Regions from separate parts of the Kocuria sp. SL71 genome, predicted to be linked through region 2. Evidence: riboswitches for the same ligand, from Rfam matches in the RefSeq annotation. Region 2 holds a riboswitch; each other region holds the start of a gene.

Region 1 (5,095 bases), 390 kb from region 2:
CTGGGGCCAGTCCGCCGGCGGCAGCTACGACTGGGGCACCGGACAGGACGACGAGCCGCCGTTCTGATCGGCGGCCCGAGCGCCTGAGCCCTCGCACCCACCCGGCGCAGAACCGGGAGACACAACACATTTCCATCCCGCAGAGCACTGCGGGCTCCACGCTTCAGAAGGAGCACCACGATGGCGAAGCATGAGATTCGCAAGCCCAAGCCGAAGGCGAACCCGCTCAAGGCCGCAGGCGTCACCGAGATCGACTACAAGGACGTTGCGCTGCTGCGCAAGTTCATCTCCGACCGCGGCAAGATCCGCGCGCGTCGCGTGACCGGCGTCTCCGTCCAGGAGCAGCGCAAGATCGCCCAGGCCGTCAAGAACGCCCGTGAGGTCGCCCTGCTCCCCTACGCCGGCTCCGGCCGCTGATCGGAAAGGAACACACTCATGGCAAAGATCATCCTGACGCACGAGGTCTCCAACCTCGGTTCCGCCGGTGACGTGGTCGAGGTCAAGGACGGGTACGCCCGCAACTACCTCTTCCCCCGCGGCTTCGCGACCCAGTGGTCCAAGGGCGCCGAGCGCCAGATCGAGTCCATCAAGGCCGCTCGTGCGGCCCGTGAGCTCGCCTCGCTCGAGGACGCGCAGGCCCTGGCGGCCTCGCTGACCTCGGCCACCGTCACGGTCCCGGCCAAGGCCGGCGCCGAGGGCCGTCTGTTCGGCTCGATCAAGGCCGAGCAGGTCGCCGACGCCGTCAAGGCCGCCGGCCTGGGCGAGATCGACAAGCGCAAGGTCGAGATCCGCGAGCAGGTCCGCACCGTCGGCACCTACCAGGCCACCGTGCGCCTGCACGAGGACGTCAACGCGAACATCGAGTTCGAGGTCGTCCCCGCCTGATCCTTCGGGTGAGCCATCCTGCACGGCACGCCTGACCGACGAGCCGTCGCCCCTTTCCGGGGCGGCGGCTCGTCGTCGTTGCCGGGCCTGTCGGGCGCCGGCGGGGGCGGCTCTGCCCCTGACAGGTCACCGTTCGGCGGATGACGACGACGGCCCTGCGCAGCGACACAGGGCAGGCCCTGATGTGGTCCCTTGCGCGGTGATCTCGCATCTGTTCCCGGCCCTCGGGGCACGGGCGCGGCGCGGATCTGCTGCGGGCGCATGACCCGTCCCCAGGACGGCCGACTTCTGCGCCGACCAGCACCGACGCCGGCGTCGTCTCCCGTGCTACGTTCCCGGCGGCGGCTACGCCGACCCGACCTCGGAATCCCCGAGGGCACAGCAGATCGTGCACGAAGAGGTCGGCGGGGAGGCGAGCCTCGTCGTCCTGGTCCGAGCCCCCGAAGGCTCCCAGGCAGCCGACTCCGCTGACGTGGGGGAGGAGATCGCCGCGGATCTGCGCGAGCACGACGGCATCGAGTCCGTCCATGCCTTCAGCGATCCCGGCATGAGCGACCCGCTGAGCTCTGACGACGGCCGCACGGGCATGGTCGTCGCGCGCATCGAGGGCACCTTGGCCGAGCAGACTGAGATCTCCACGGAGCTCGTGGACCAGCTGAGCCAGGAGCGCGGCGACGGCACCGAGGTGCTGGTGGGCGGCTCCGCTCCCATGATCGCCTCGAACAGCCAGCAGGTGATCAAGGACCTGGGGCTGGCCGAGCACATCGCCGTGCCCATCACGCTGGTGCTCCTGTCGGCGGTGCTGGGCGTGGTGACGCTCGTGTTCCAGCACGGCTGGCTCTCCGGGTTCCTGGGCTTCACGCGGGGCCCGCTGGACATGTCCATGCCCGTGCTGCTGTTCTGCATCGCCTTCGGGCTGTCGGTGGACTTCGAGCTGTTCCTGATCGGGCGCATGAAGGAGTTGTGGGAGCAGACGGGCAGCAACCGCATGGCGGTCGTGGAGGGGCTCGCGCACACCGGGCGCATCACCACACTCGCGGCGCTGGTGCTCTCGGTGTCGTTCGCGGCCTTCGGGACGAGCCAGGTGAGCTTCATGCAGCTGTTCGGCCTGGGTACGGCGTTCGCGATCCTGCTCGATGCGACCCTGGTGCGCGGCGTCCTGGTGCCCGCGTTCATGCGGATCGCCGGGCGGGCCAACTGGTGGGCACCGGCCCCGCGGCGGTGGGTGCACGATCGGATCGGGCTGGCGGAGGCCCCCGAGGATCCGCATACGGGCCCCTTGGCGCGGCGCGAGCCGGAGGAGTTCGGGGATCACATCACGCCGCCGTCGGCCCGACGACGCCGCGGTCGCCATGTGGCCGACACGGCGCCGCGGCACCGGAAGGGACCGTGGTGAGGCTCCCGTCAGTCGGTCCGCGCTCTCAGCGCGGGATGGTCTCCGACTGATCCTGAGTCAGGGCCTGATCGAAGAACGCCAGCTCGTGGCGGCAGCCTGCCAGATAGGCCCGCTGTGCTGCCGCACGGCCTGATTCCGAGCTCTGTGCGAGCTCCCGCTCGACGCGCTCCAGGGCTGCAGCGGTTGCAGCCACGAAGTCGGGATCGCGGTAGGTCTCCAGCCATGCGGCATACGGGTGATCCGGCTCCACGGTCGGCAGACAGGCTCCGACCTGGGCGTAGAGCCAGAAGCAGGGGAGCACTGCAGCAGCGCCGACAGCTCGGTCCTGTCCCAGGGCGGCGGCCAGCAGGAAGTCCGTGTAGGCCGCGGTGACGGTGCTGGCGGGCTCGTCGGCGGCCTCCGGACGGGCGGCCATCCAGGTGCGGTGCAGCTGGGCCTCCTCCGTGAGGCAGCCGACCGAGGCCTGTGCCCACGCGAGCTGGTCCGGGGCGTGATCGCAGCGTGCGGACAGAGCCGCCAGGGCCCGGGCGTAGCCGGCCAGATACAGGGCGTCCTGGGCGAGGTAGAACGTGAACCGCGCGTCGTCAAGGGTTCCGTCCAGCAGGGCGCGCACGAATCTCGAGTCCTGGATCTCAGCTGCCGTCTGCGCGCCGTCATCCCACAGCGACTGAGTCCATGGACCGGCCGCTTCGACGGCGGGCTGGGGGGCGATGTTCGAGGTGGAGTTCATCAAGGGGACATCCCTTCGCCAGTGCGAGCTGGAGCAGGTTCCACGGGTCTGATCTCAGCGCCGGCGGCGCACCCCGTGTCCGCAGCCCACTATAGGCGGCAGGATCGGATGCCGACAGGGCGGCAGCCGGGTCCGCTGGGAGAGACGAGACCTTCTCATATGTCACATCCGACATATGAGCAGGTCAGACGGCCTATGGGTCCTCCGAGAGCTCGGCGAGCCCGTCAGGAGCCGTCGTGGCCCTTGAGAAGGCTCGCGAAGTCCGTGACCGGACCCAGGTCCACGCCGCTGCGACGCGGCGCCCTCGCGGGCTCGGTGGGCAGGAAGCCCTCCACCCCGGCGGACTCGGCCACCAGTGCCGTCGCCATCTCGGAGGCGGCTCGAGCGATCCGCGACTCCAGGCCTCCGGTGTCCCCGGAGCCGAAGTCATCGGTCGCGGCGAACACGCCCGTGGGCAGCACGACCGCCCGCGAGTAGGAGAACAGCGGGCGCAGCGCGTGGTCCAGGACCAGGCTGTGGCGCGGGGTGCCGGCCGTCGCGGCGATGAGCACCGGGAGGTCGATCAGCGCTTCGTCGTCGAGGACGTCGAAGAACATCTTGAACAGCCCCGAGTAGGAGGCCCGGAAGATCGGCGTGACCGCCACCAGCCCGTCGGCCTGGGCGACCAGGCGCTTGACCTCGTCGAGCTGCGGATCGGGCAGCCCGCCCGTGGTCATGGCCTGCGCCAGCGGCAGGGCCAGGTCTCGCAGCTCCACGTGGTGGACCTCCAGGGCCTCGCCCCGGGCGCCGACCCGGGACTCGACGGCCTGGGCGATCCGGTCCGCCAGCAGGCGGGTGGACGACGGCGAGGACAGCCCCGCCGAGACGACGACGAGCTGACGGGTCATCGCTGCTCATCCTCCTTCTGCTCGTCCTGCGGCTGCGCGTTGATGACCTGGCGGTGCTTGGAGTCCGGGCCCTGGGCGCGCAGGGTCTCGTGGGTGGGCGGGTCTGAGGGCACGTGCGCCGGGCGACGTGCCTCGAAGCCCTCGCGCAGGCGCGGGACGATCTCCCGGCCGAGGATCTCGATCTGCTCCAGGACCATCTCCTCGGGCAGGCCGGCGTGATCCAGCAGGAACATCTGGCGCTGGTAGTCGCCCACCTGATTCGCGTAGCCCAGGTAGCGCTCCACGATCTGATCCGGGGTGCCGACCGTCAGCGGGGTCATCCGCGAGAAGTCCTCGAGCGACGGGCCGTGGCCGTAGACCGGCGCGTTGTCGAAGTACGGGCGGAAGACCCGCTTGGCCTCGGCCTCTGTCGCAGCGGCGAAGATCTGGCCGCCCAGGCCCACGATCGCCTGGTCGGCGGCGCCGTGGCCGTAGTGCTCGAAGCGCTGGCGGTAGAGGTTCACCATCGAGGCGGTGTGCTCGATGTTCCAGAAGATGTGGTTGTGGAAGAAGCCGTCGCCGTAATAGGCGGCCTGCTCCGCGATCTCCGGGGAGCGGATCGAGCCGTGCCACACGAAGGGCGGGGTGTCATCCAGCGGCCACGGGGTGGAGGTGTAGCTGTTGAGCGGGGTGCGGAACTTGCCCTGCCAGTTCACGACCCCCTCGCGCCACAGCTTGCGCAGCAGGTGGTAGTTCTCGATGGCCAGCGGGATGCCCTGGCGGATGTCCTTGCCGAACCAGGGGTAGACCGGACCGGTGTTGCCACGGCCCATGGTGAGATCCACACGACCGCCGGAGAGGTGCTGGAGGAAGGCGTAGTCCTCAGCGATCTTCACGGGGTCGTTCGTGGTGATCAGCGTGGTGGCCGTGGAGAAGCGCAGCCGCTCGGTCTGGGCGGCGATGTAGGCCAGGTGCGTGGTGGGCGAGGACGGCACGAACGGCGGGTTGTGGTGCTCGCCGGTCGCGAAGACGTCCAGACCGACCTCCTCCGCCTTCAGGGCGTACTTGGTCATCGACTGGATGCGCTGAGCTTCGGAGGGCGCCTTGCCGGTGGTGGGGTCCGGGGTGACGTCGCCGATGGTGAAGATGCCGAACTGCATGGTGCTCGCTCCTTGGGTGCGCATCGCGATGACCGGAGATGTCCGGTCATCGCGTGAC
Region 2 (5,095 bases):
TCGACGACGGCCGCCCAGGTCACTGCGTCCTGCCCGAAGGTGGGCTCGTCCAGGATGAGGATCTGGGGTGCTCCAGCCATCACCGTGCCCACGGACAGGCGGCGCTTCTGGCCCCCGGAGAGGGTGAAGGGATTGGCCTCGGCGTGGGCCGAAAGATGCAGCCGCTCGAGCAGCTCGTCCACGCGGCGGGCGATCTCGTCCTCGGGGACCCCGGCCCGGCGCGGGCCCACGGCGAGCTCCTCGCGCACGCTGCCGGTGAGGAACTGATGCTCGGGCTCCTGGAAGACCGTGCCGATGCGCTCCACAAGCTCCGGGCCGGACCATACCGAAGGATCGTCCGGCAGCCCTCCGGCGAGGCTGCCGGCAGCGCGCACCGTACCGGCGCTCGGCACGAGCAGACCGGCCAGCGTCAGGGCCAGCGTCGACTTCCCGGCGCCGTTCGGCCCGGTCAGCGCGAGCGCGCTGCCGGCGCGCAGGCGCAGGTCCACCGGCTGCGCCGCCGGGGCGCCGGCCCAGGCCCCGTCGGGCACCGCGTCCCCGCGGCGCACGCGGCGACGGCGGCGGGAGAGCAGGCGCTGCGAGGGCTGCTCGCGCGAGACCTCGAGCTCGTCGGCGCGCAGGAGCAGCTCACCGGGGGCGGGGGCCGGGGCGGCCGCGGCGGCGCGCTGGCCCGGCAGCCAGATGCCGGCGCGGCGCAGCTGCTCGCGCTGGGCCCCCCGGGCGCCGAGGACGTCCTCGGGGCTCCCGTCGGCCAGCACTCCCCGCGGCCCCAGGACCACGACGCGCTCCACCAGATCCGCCCAGACCTCGGTGCGGTGCTCGACCACGATCAGCGTGGCCCCGGTGTCCTCGACCACCGTCTCGACCGCCCTGCGGACGGTCGCCACCCCCTCTGGATCCAGGTTGGCCGTGGGCTCGTCGAGCAGCAGCAGGCGCGGGCGCATGGCGGTGATGCCGGCCAGGCCGAGGCGCTGCTGCTGCCCGCCGGACAGCGCCGAGGTGTCCCGGCTGCGGGAGATCTCTAGCCCCACGGCCCGCAGGGCGGCATCGGCCTGGTCCCAGATCTCCTCGGCGGGCACGGCCAGGTTCTCCGGGCCGAACGCGACGTCGTCGCCGGCCCTGGCCAGCAGGATCGAGGACTCCGGATCCTGCTGGAGCAGGCCGGTGACGACGCCGCGCTGGGCTGCGGGCTGTCCGTCCACGAGCAGTTCGCCGCGCGAGCCGCTGCTTCCTGAGGGCGCTGCGCGACCGCCGTCGGGCCCCGGCCCGGGGGCATCGTCCTCGGTGTCCGGGAGCACGCCCGCCAGGGCGTGCAGCAGCGTGGACTTGCCCGAGCCGCTGGCGCCCAGCAGCAGCACGCACTGCCCCGCGGGGATCTCGAGGTCCACCTGCTCGATGGCTGGGGTCTTCCGACCCCCGGGCTGCCAGCCGAAGCCGCGCGCGAACACGGCGGCTCCGCCGCGCACGGCCCTGTCGGCTCCGTGCGTGCGAGCGGTCATCGACCGGAGGCCAGGCCCGAGAGCACTCCCGTGGAGCGCAGAGCGCGCGTCAGTGCCCACATGGCAAGACCGGCGATGACCGCCCCGGACACCGTGCCCAGCACGACGTAGACCGCCTGGTGGGCCATCGGCCACTCGTAGTAGTAGATCAGGCACTCGGTCAGTGTCCCGAGCGCTCCGGCGGCAGCGCCCGAGGCCACGGCCACGACCGGGCCGAAGCGGCGGTACCCGGCGGCCAGGAAGACGGCCTCCGCCGCCGCGCCCTGGATGAGACCGGAGAGCACGACCGTCATGCCGAAGTGGGTGCCCAGCAGCCCCTCGAAGCACGCCGCCAGCAGCTCGCAGGCCAGTGCTGCGCCGGGGCGGCGGATGATGAGGGCGGCCAGCGGTCCGGCCATCAGCCATCCGCCGACCAGCAGGCCGCCCGCCGGGGGATAGCCGACCGTGACGGCCTGGGAGAGGGGGTAGACCAGAGCGGACCAGGCCCAGAAGATCACGCCGCAGGCGGCGGCCAGCACTGCGAGGACCACGAGGTCGAGCACGCGCCACCTCAGGCGGGAGCGCGCGCTGCGCTGCGGGGAGCCGATGGTTCCGGGGTCGCGGTCCGAGCGCGTATCGAGGCCGGATCCGGTGCTCATCTGACCGGTGCTGCGATGCTGCGTCATGGTGGTCCTCCTGGGGGCCCGGGGACGCCGCGGCGCCCCTGTCATCAGGAGGGGAGAAGCGCTTCTCGCGCGTTCCTGCGTGGGCGGGCGCCCGCAGGAACGCGCGAGAAGCACCTCCGAGATGCTCGACTTCCTTCGCCGGTGCTAGCCGGAGCAGGTTCGAGGGTCTGCGGCGGACCGCACTCTCAGCGCCCTCGGGCGCTCCCCTGTCGTGTGCCTGGGATCCTACGCCAAACGCGCAGCAGATGCAGGTCACCCTCAGCCGGACCCGGAACGGATGAAGGCGCCGGGAGCACACAGCTCCCGGCGCCTTCGCCATCGATCAGCAGGCCGCGCGCAGCGGCCGGCCCGGACCGGTCGAGATCAGGCGCGGCCCTTGGCCTTCTCCTGCGCCTTGAGCTCGGCCTTCTCGCGCTGCTCGGCGACCTGGCGGTTGACCAGGGTGCGCACGACCGTGGTCAGCACGCCGCTGACCACGGCGAACAGGATGATGTCGAGCCAGCGGTCCTCACGGGGGTCATCGCCCTTGGACGGGACCTGGCGGCCGGTGACCTTCTTCCACGTGGCGTCGAGGCCCTTGGTGGCGGCCTGCACGCCCAGCACGGACGCGCCGGTGCCGATGAGTCCCATAATCTTGGGGTTCATGTCATCTCCTACCCCGAGTGAGCCACTCGGGAGATCGCGGAACCGGCGCCTCAGCCGACGCCGGAGGTTCGGTGCTCACCCTAGCGCGCTCGGCGAGCCGTCGCGGATCACGACGGGCGATCCGCGCCGCCCTGCGACTCGGCGGTGTCGGCCTCGTCCAGGGCTGCGGCCAGGTCATCGGCGATCAGCGTCTCATCGAGCACGTGCTTGGTCCGATAGCTCGAGCGCCCCACCATGTGCGCCGAGACCGGCGCCGTGAGCAGCATCAGGGCCCAGCCGAGCAGGGCCAGCGGCAGCAGCGTCCACTCGCGGGAGTGGATCACCACGGCCAGCAGCATGCACAGCAGACCGAGCACCTGCGGCTTGGTGGCCGCGTGCATACGCGACAGGACGTCCGGCAGCCGGATCAGGCCGAGGCCGGCCGTCAGGGACATGAGGCAGCCCACGAGCAGCAGCACGCCCACGACGATGTCGAGCACGAGGTCCATGGGATCCATCAGCGGTGTCCCTCCTTCTCGGACGGGGCGGGCTTCTGCATCGGGGCGGGCCGGTGATCCTGCTCGGCCCGCTCGCCCTCGACCGGCTCCTTGGTGGCGCCCTCATCGGTCTGGCCCGTCTTCCGGGGCCGCGTGGGCTGGACGAACCGCGCCACGGACACCGAGCCGATGAAGCCCAGCAGCGAGACGGTCACGATGACCATCATGTAGTCGGAGTGATCGCTCCAGACCATCTCCAGGGCGATCGCGGCGACCACCACGGAGAGCAGGACGTCGCTGGAGAGCACGCGGTCCAGCAGCGAGGGTCCCTTCACCAGTCGGTACAGCACGCCGACGGCCGCACCGGCGAGCATCACGAGGCACACGGCCATGACGATGGAGCTCATCGGCTCTGCTCCTCATCCCGTCGTTCGGCCTTCGATCTGTGGGCGTAGCCCGCCCAGCTGCGCAGCACGGCCCGAGGGCTGAGTCCACGGCCCTTCTGGGCGTCCTCGCGCCGCAGCGCGGCGTAGTCCTCCGGGGAGCCCATCATGCGGATCCAGGCAGCCTCGGTGTTGCGCACGGACTCCCGGAAGTGCTCGATGTCCTCGTCGTCGTGCACGTCCAGGACGTGGAAGTAGAGGATCGCGTTCGGACGGTCCACCTCCAGCAGCACCGAGCCCGGGATCAGTCCCGTGGTGCTTCCGGTCGCGGTCATGATCAGATCGGAGTGCGAGCGCATCTGCACGGCGGTCACCGACGAGGAGGCCCTGGGCCCATGGGCGATCACGGTCCACATGACCTCGAAGCTGGCGCGGATGACCTGCCACAGGAAGGTGACGAACAGGGTCACGGCGTGCAGCACGTTGAAGCGGCTGGACAGCTGCACGGGCGGCAGTGCCAGCGCCCGGGTGACCAGCAGGGACAGCACCAGGCCCACCAGCAGGTTCTTGGCCGTCAGCTCGCCCCACAGCACGGCCCATACGAGCATGAGCCACAGGATCAGGGGGATCTCCACGGCCCAGCGGTGCTCGCGCCGCCGCGGCCGGGCGGATGCGGACCCGCGGGATGTCGCTGTCGAGCTCACTGATCTGCCTCCTCGGACTGCTCGGCGCCCTGCCGCTGCGCGTCGGCCTCGGCCGAGGGCCGCGAATCCGTGCCGTCGTAGACCTCGCGCTGGATGCCGGCGCCGCTGTCCTCGCCCACGTCCTCCCCGTACTGCTCGCCCTCCGGCAGGCTCGGTGCGGCAGGGTCATCGGAGCTCGGGTCCTCGCCGTCGTCCACGACGCCGCGCGGTCCCGATTCGTCGCCGAAGACCGCCTCGACGTAGCGCTCGGGGTGCATGAGGTTCTCCGCGGCGTTGTCGGCCACCGAGAACAGCGGTCCCGCGAAGACCGTGAGGGCGACCCCGACCGCCACGAGCATCCCGGTGGGCATCACCATGGAGAACGGCATGAGCTGCACGTTGCTGCGACCGGCCCACCGGCCGCCGCCCTCGGCGTCCATGGACACCGAGGCGGCGCTGCGGGGCCCGTGCTCCCGTGCCTCGTCCCGGGAGACCAGCAGGACCGGATCCGGGTAGTCGGCGTCGTCGGGGGCGCGCAGGAACGCCTTGTTCCAGATGCGCATCAGGGCCATCAGCGTCAGCAGCGAGGTGAGCACGGAGCCGGTGATCACGACCCAGATGGCCCAGCCGCCCTGGTCGGTGCCCGCCTGGATCAGGCCCGCCTTCCCCAGGAAGCCGGAGAACGGCGGGATGCCGCCCAGGTTCAGCGCGGGGATCATGAACAGCAGGGCCAGCAGCGGCGAC
Region 3 (5,095 bases), 1.8 Mb from region 2:
CTCCCGGTCTGTGGTGTCAGGCGGGAAGTTTGGAGCCCAACACGTCGAGCTTCTCGATCGTCGGTTCGGAGAACAACGCACCGGTCTGCTCGCCGAGAGCTGCCGCAACAGGGCCGGACAGGTGAGCGTCACGTCCGGCGTCATCGGGGAACACGTCGAAGATCCCGAAGGAGGAGGGCCCGAGGCGGATCGCGAACCACGCGGTGGTCGCCGGCTCCTCCTCAACAAGCGCACGGCCGCTGTCAAGGAACTCCTTCACGTCGTCCTCCTTGCCGGGCAACGCGTCAAACCTGACCAGCAATCCCTTGGTCACACTCATGATGTCTCCTCTTCCTTTGTTGTGGTGCCCGCAATTTGGGACACGATCGCCTCGGAGAACGCCGGCAGGTCCTCCGGCGAGCGGCAGAGAACCTGGGCCGATTCACTATGGCTATGGTGATCGCTCCTATATCGTACCGAAAACGAAAGCAGTAGCTCGTTGAGGGATCCCTCAGCGGGCATTCATTCGGGCAGGGCTTACGTACGCCAAGAATCTCAGCCCCACCATCCACCGCCGACCTATTGCCTCCTCAGTGGTCCGGACCTGCATCGGAGTCCTCTGCACGAGATGTGTCGTCGTTCTGCGCCGCGTCGTGGACCGCGCTGTCATTGTTCTTTGCGCCGCGTGAGCGGCGCCGCGCCTCGCGCCGTGCGCGCTCCCGGTAGCTATAGGCGGCCTCGAGCACCGACTCTTCACTTTCGAAGCCAGACCCAATCGCACCCGCGATCGTCGCAGCGGCGGTCGCGAACAGGGTCACCAGGAGATACTCGCCCAGTCCGTATCCGTCTCCGGCGTACTGGCTGAACACCTCCGGAGTGAAAACGATCAGCGCGGCAGTCAGGTTCAGGACGAACAGCCCCGCATAGCCGCACGTCAGCCCAATAGCGAGGGTCAAGACAGTCGACGCGTTGAACAGCACCGTTCGCTCACGTTCCTGCGGCGGCAGATCTTTGGCTCGTTCCCAGAGGTGGTGATAGACGATGAGCCAAGTGATCATCACCGTAATTGAGGCAACGACGACGGCGACCAGCTGCCACGCTGCCATGGTGAGTGCGAGTTCCCACAGCGTGGCATTCAACAGATAGAACGCGCTGAACGCGAACGCTCCCACCAACGCCCCTCGGAGACCGGAGACCAGCCGCCACGGGCGATTATCCCGGACCATTCCCACGAGCAGCCGCAGACGCCCGCGGTTCGCGAAGATACGGACGTCGACCCCGTCTTGGTCTGGGGTCGTCCTCTCGAAGGCGCCGCCCAGAGCCGGGACCCGTGACCGCCGATGCGCCTGGGACCCGTCCTTCGGAATGGTCCCGCCGCGCATGTCCCCAATGAGCTGTGTCACCACCTCTGACACTCGCCTTCGTAGGCTCATGGCCCCGAAGGCCGGCAGTGAAACCACCGCCACGTTCCGACTGTGGTCGGCGTCAGCGACGACGGGGCGCCGGTCGATCATCAGTGGGAGGTCGGTCACGCATACTGCGATGTCCCAGCCATGTTCCCGCTTACGCTCGACTGCCAGGTCCATCATCTCAAACCGCTTCTCGTCACTGGGAGGCAGCCTCTCTCGGTGCACGTCCACTCTCCAGCGACCGTCAGAGAGCTGCTCGGCGAGTAGGCCAGGCAGTTCTCGTTCGAGATGCTTCGCGACTGACAGGGTGGTGGCGACCGGATCAGCCACCACCCCGACCACTACCTCCCCCGTCGGGTTTTGCGTCGTCCCGATGGGTTCACTCTTGTGAGTCGTCAAAAGTCGACTCCTTCCGCGTTGTCAGTTCGCGTGCTCCTACCGGCTTCTCAGAGTCTCGATTCCTCACCCTAGAGTGCTTCAGCTGATTTCAGGCACCAGGGAAGCAACCGCGGTTCATGTCAGGCGAGAGCACAAGCAGACCGGCGGCCTTGAAGTTCTCTTGCTACCCCATTCCTTGAGTGGACACTCGAGCCTCCACGTCCCGCGTCAGTCTTAGGAGGAGGTGGGGTTGAGCACCACTTTAGTCCACCCGTCATCGCGGGCGTCGAAGTGTGCGTAGGCGTCCGGGGCGTCGTCGAGCGGGAGATTGTGGGACACGATCCACGAGGGCGTGACCTTATCGGCGAGCTGGATCGCCGTGGGACTGACGCTGGGTGCGTACCTCAACTGGCTCATCGTCGCGCCGCGGCTGCGCGCGTGCACGGAGGTGTCGCGCAACTCGATCACCGTGCCCAGCTTCTTCGAGAACCGTCTGCGCGACCGCTCGCGCCTGCTGCGCATCGTCTTGAGCGTCATCATCCTCGTGTTCTTCACCCTCTACATCTCCTCCGGCATGGTCGCCGGCGGCGTCTTCTTCGAGAGCTCCTTCAACGGCGTGCAATACGAGATCACGTATTCGCAGTCGGCCCTCAAGTCGTTGCGCAAGCTCGACCGGGTTGTCGCGCAGCGCATGGTGCTCGCCATTGGTCACCGTCGCGAGGTCTACCGCTGACAGCGGCCAGCCGCGCCCGTGCACGATCGACGCCCGATCGTGCCTGATAAACCACGTCCCCACCCCATGGGCTAGAGTCGACGGCGAACAACAGACGCGGGAGCTCGGTGAACCGGGCTGAGAGGACGGCTGACTGGCCGTCGACCGCACGAACCTGTCCGGGTAATGCCGGCGAAGGGACACGTCGATGCTCAGCACCACTGTCACAGCACTCATTCTCACCCTCACCCTGGCGAGCTTCTTCGTGGTGGGCCTGCGCACGGGCGCGGACCGATCCGTCGAGGAATTCGCCGTTGCCCGCGGCACCCAGTCCGGCGCGGCCCTGGGCCTGTCGTTCTTCGCCTCGGGCGTGGGCTCCTGGATGCTCTTCTCCGCCCCCGAGGTCGGCGCCACCGGCGGGATCGCCGCCGCCGTGGGCTACGGGGTGGGCGTCGTCCTGCCGCTCGTGGGCCTCCTGCTGGTGGGTGGCCGCCTGCGCCGTCTGCTGCCGGAGGGCTACGACCTCGCCCAGTTCGTCCGCCTCCGTTTCGGTCCCGGCATGCGGGGCTACGTCCTGCTCATCTCGATGCTCTACATGTTCACGGCGCTGGCGGCCGAGCTGACCGCCGTCAGCAGCGTGCTGGGCCGCATCTCCGACCTGGATCCCCGGATCGGCATCATCGCGGTCGCGGCCGTCACCGCCGCCTACACCGCGGTGGGCGGGCTGCGCGCCTCGATCGGCACGGACCGCTGGCAGTCGTGGCTGCTCTTCGCTCTCGTCATCGTCATCGGGGGCTGGCTGGCCCTGCGCGGCCTGGGCCTGCTGGAGACCGCACCCCTGACCACCGCCGAGGCCGGGGCCAGCACCCCTGCCCTGCCCGCCTCCGCATTCCTCACCGTCGACTGGACCGGCATCGAGGCTGGTGTCACCGTCGCCATCGCGGTCACCGCGACGACGCTGTTCCACAACGGCTACTGGCAGCGCGTGTGGGCCGCCCGCGACCTCACCGCACTGCGCCGCGGCGCCGTCCTGGGATCGCTCACCCGCTTCCCCATCGTCGTCGCGGCCGGGTGTGTGGGCATCGTCGCGGCAGTCCTGGGTCTGGATCCCGGGTCTCCCCCGGCACCGTTCTTCGCGCTCGTGGCGGGCGGGCCCACGTGGCTGCTCCTGGCGATCCTCGTGCTCACGCTCACCCTCATCGCCTCAACCGCGGACACGCTGCAGAATGGCATCGCTGCCGCGATCGCCGTGCGCGCGCCACGACTGGGAGTCACGGGGGCACGCGTCCTCACAGTCATCGCGACGCTCATCCCCGCAGCGATCGCCTTCCAGGGGTTCTCCGTCCTGCGGCTCTTCCTCATCGCGGACCTCTTCTGCGCCGCGACCCTGGTGCCAGTCCTCCTGGGGCTGTGGAGCCGCACGACGCGGACGGGTGCGCTGACCGGCGCGGTCGCGGGCCTCGTGTCCGCCGCCGGGTACGGGCTGGTCGTCACCGGGTTCGATCCCGGTCATGCCCTGGCGGTCACGACGTTCGCGGACGGGCTGACGCTGGGGCCATTCGCCGCAGCACTCCTGGGCTCGGGGCTCGTCACGCTGGTGCTGAGCCTCCTCACCCGACCCGCCTCTCCGGCACAAGGCGACACGCGCGCGACCGCGCCCGCCGCAGCGGGCCTGCTCGATCGCTGAACGAGAGGATTCCACGATGACGACAGCCTCGTACTCCACGAGCCACGACACTGCAGATCTCTCAACACTCGATGCGGACATCCTCGCCTTCATCCAGTCCGAGGAGCCTGATCCCGCCACGTTCGACGCGCTGGCGCTGCGGCTCTTCGCCCATCAATTCGAGGCCAACCCCGCGTACCAGCGGTACTGCCGCAGCCGGAAGGCCACACCCGACCGGCTGCGACACTGGAGCGAGATCCCCGCTGTGCCACTGACCGCGTTCAAGCGCCTCACGCTCACGACCGTCCCAGAGAAGGATGCCGCCGCTGTCTTCATGACCTCCGGCAGCACCGATCCCGCCAGCCGAGGCCGCAACCACCACCGGCACCTGGCGCTCTACGACGCCTCGCTCCTGCGCGCCTTCTGCGACCGGTTCCTGCCGGAGCAAACCAGTCACTCGAGCGACGCATCCGCGGGCCGCGACCGGATGCGCATCGTCGTTCTCAACGCACCGCGCGAGCAGTCGCCGCATTCGTCGATCGCGCACTTCTTCTCCACCCTCGTCGATCATCGGGGCACTCCCGACAGCCTCCACCTCGTGAGCGAGGACGGGCTCGACGTCGACGCAGCTCTGAAGGCCTTCGCGCACGCCCAGGACACCGGCGAGCCGTTGGCAGTCCTGGGCACGTCGTTCTCCTTCGTCCACCTCCTCGACGCGATGGCCGACGCGGACAGGACGTTCCAGCTCCCTGCACGCTCCCGTGTCCTGGACACCGGCGGCTTCAAGGGGAAGTCGCGCGACGTGACAGCCGAAGACCTGCGCCTGGCGTTCCGTGTGCGGCTGGGTGTGCCGGAGGATCACTGTGCGAACTACTACGGCATGACGGAGATCAGCACGCAGTACTACGACCGCACTCCTCTGGGCACAGGTCCGGCAGACCGAGCGCACGC

What was found. A riboswitch is a leader RNA that binds a small molecule or an ion and turns the genes downstream of it on or off. The one in region 2 is predicted to bind thiamine pyrophosphate.
Region 1: linked by a shared signal. The riboswitch ahead of OVA15_RS10505 (hypothetical protein) and the one ahead of OVA15_RS08675 (ECF transporter S component) in region 2 are both predicted to bind thiamine pyrophosphate.
Region 3: linked by a shared signal. The riboswitch ahead of OVA15_RS00770 (sodium:solute symporter family transporter) and the one ahead of OVA15_RS08675 (ECF transporter S component) in region 2 are both predicted to bind thiamine pyrophosphate.

The regions. Positions count from the first base shown of each region.
Region 1 covers NZ_JAPPRE010000001.1:2,308,825-2,313,919, reverse strand. Annotated here, with positions in the region: gene OVA15_RS10525 (single-stranded DNA-binding protein) at 1-67, shown strand, start outside; gene rpsR (30S ribosomal protein S18) at 181-417, shown strand; gene rplI (50S ribosomal protein L9) at 436-885, shown strand; partial or broken gene OVA15_RS10510 (MMPL family transporter) at 1,268-2,281, shown strand; gene OVA15_RS10505 (hypothetical protein) at 2,307-3,011, opposite strand; TPP riboswitch at 3,005-3,097, opposite strand; gene OVA15_RS10500 (FMN reductase) at 3,236-3,898, opposite strand; gene OVA15_RS10495 (LLM class flavin-dependent oxidoreductase) at 3,895-5,037, opposite strand.
Region 2 covers NZ_JAPPRE010000001.1:1,919,917-1,925,011, forward strand. Annotated here, with positions in the region: gene OVA15_RS08665 (ATP-binding cassette domain-containing protein) at 1-1,499, opposite strand, end outside; gene OVA15_RS08675 (ECF transporter S component) at 1,496-2,164, opposite strand; TPP riboswitch at 2,278-2,382, opposite strand; gene OVA15_RS08680 (DUF4235 domain-containing protein) at 2,528-2,809, opposite strand; gene mnhG (monovalent cation/H(+) antiporter subunit G) at 2,917-3,306, opposite strand; gene OVA15_RS13280 (monovalent cation/H+ antiporter complex subunit F) at 3,306-3,692, opposite strand; gene OVA15_RS08695 (Na+/H+ antiporter subunit E) at 3,689-4,372, opposite strand; gene OVA15_RS08700 (Na+/H+ antiporter subunit D) at 4,369-5,095, opposite strand, start outside.
Region 3 covers NZ_JAPPRE010000001.1:167,899-172,993, reverse strand. Annotated here, with positions in the region: gene OVA15_RS00785 (putative quinol monooxygenase) at 17-319, opposite strand; gene OVA15_RS00780 (hypothetical protein) at 570-1,787, opposite strand; partial or broken gene OVA15_RS00775 (sodium:solute symporter family transporter) at 2,125-2,391, shown strand; TPP riboswitch at 2,586-2,696, shown strand; gene OVA15_RS00770 (sodium:solute symporter family transporter) at 2,687-4,165, shown strand; gene OVA15_RS00765 (LuxE/PaaK family acyltransferase) at 4,182-5,095, shown strand, end outside.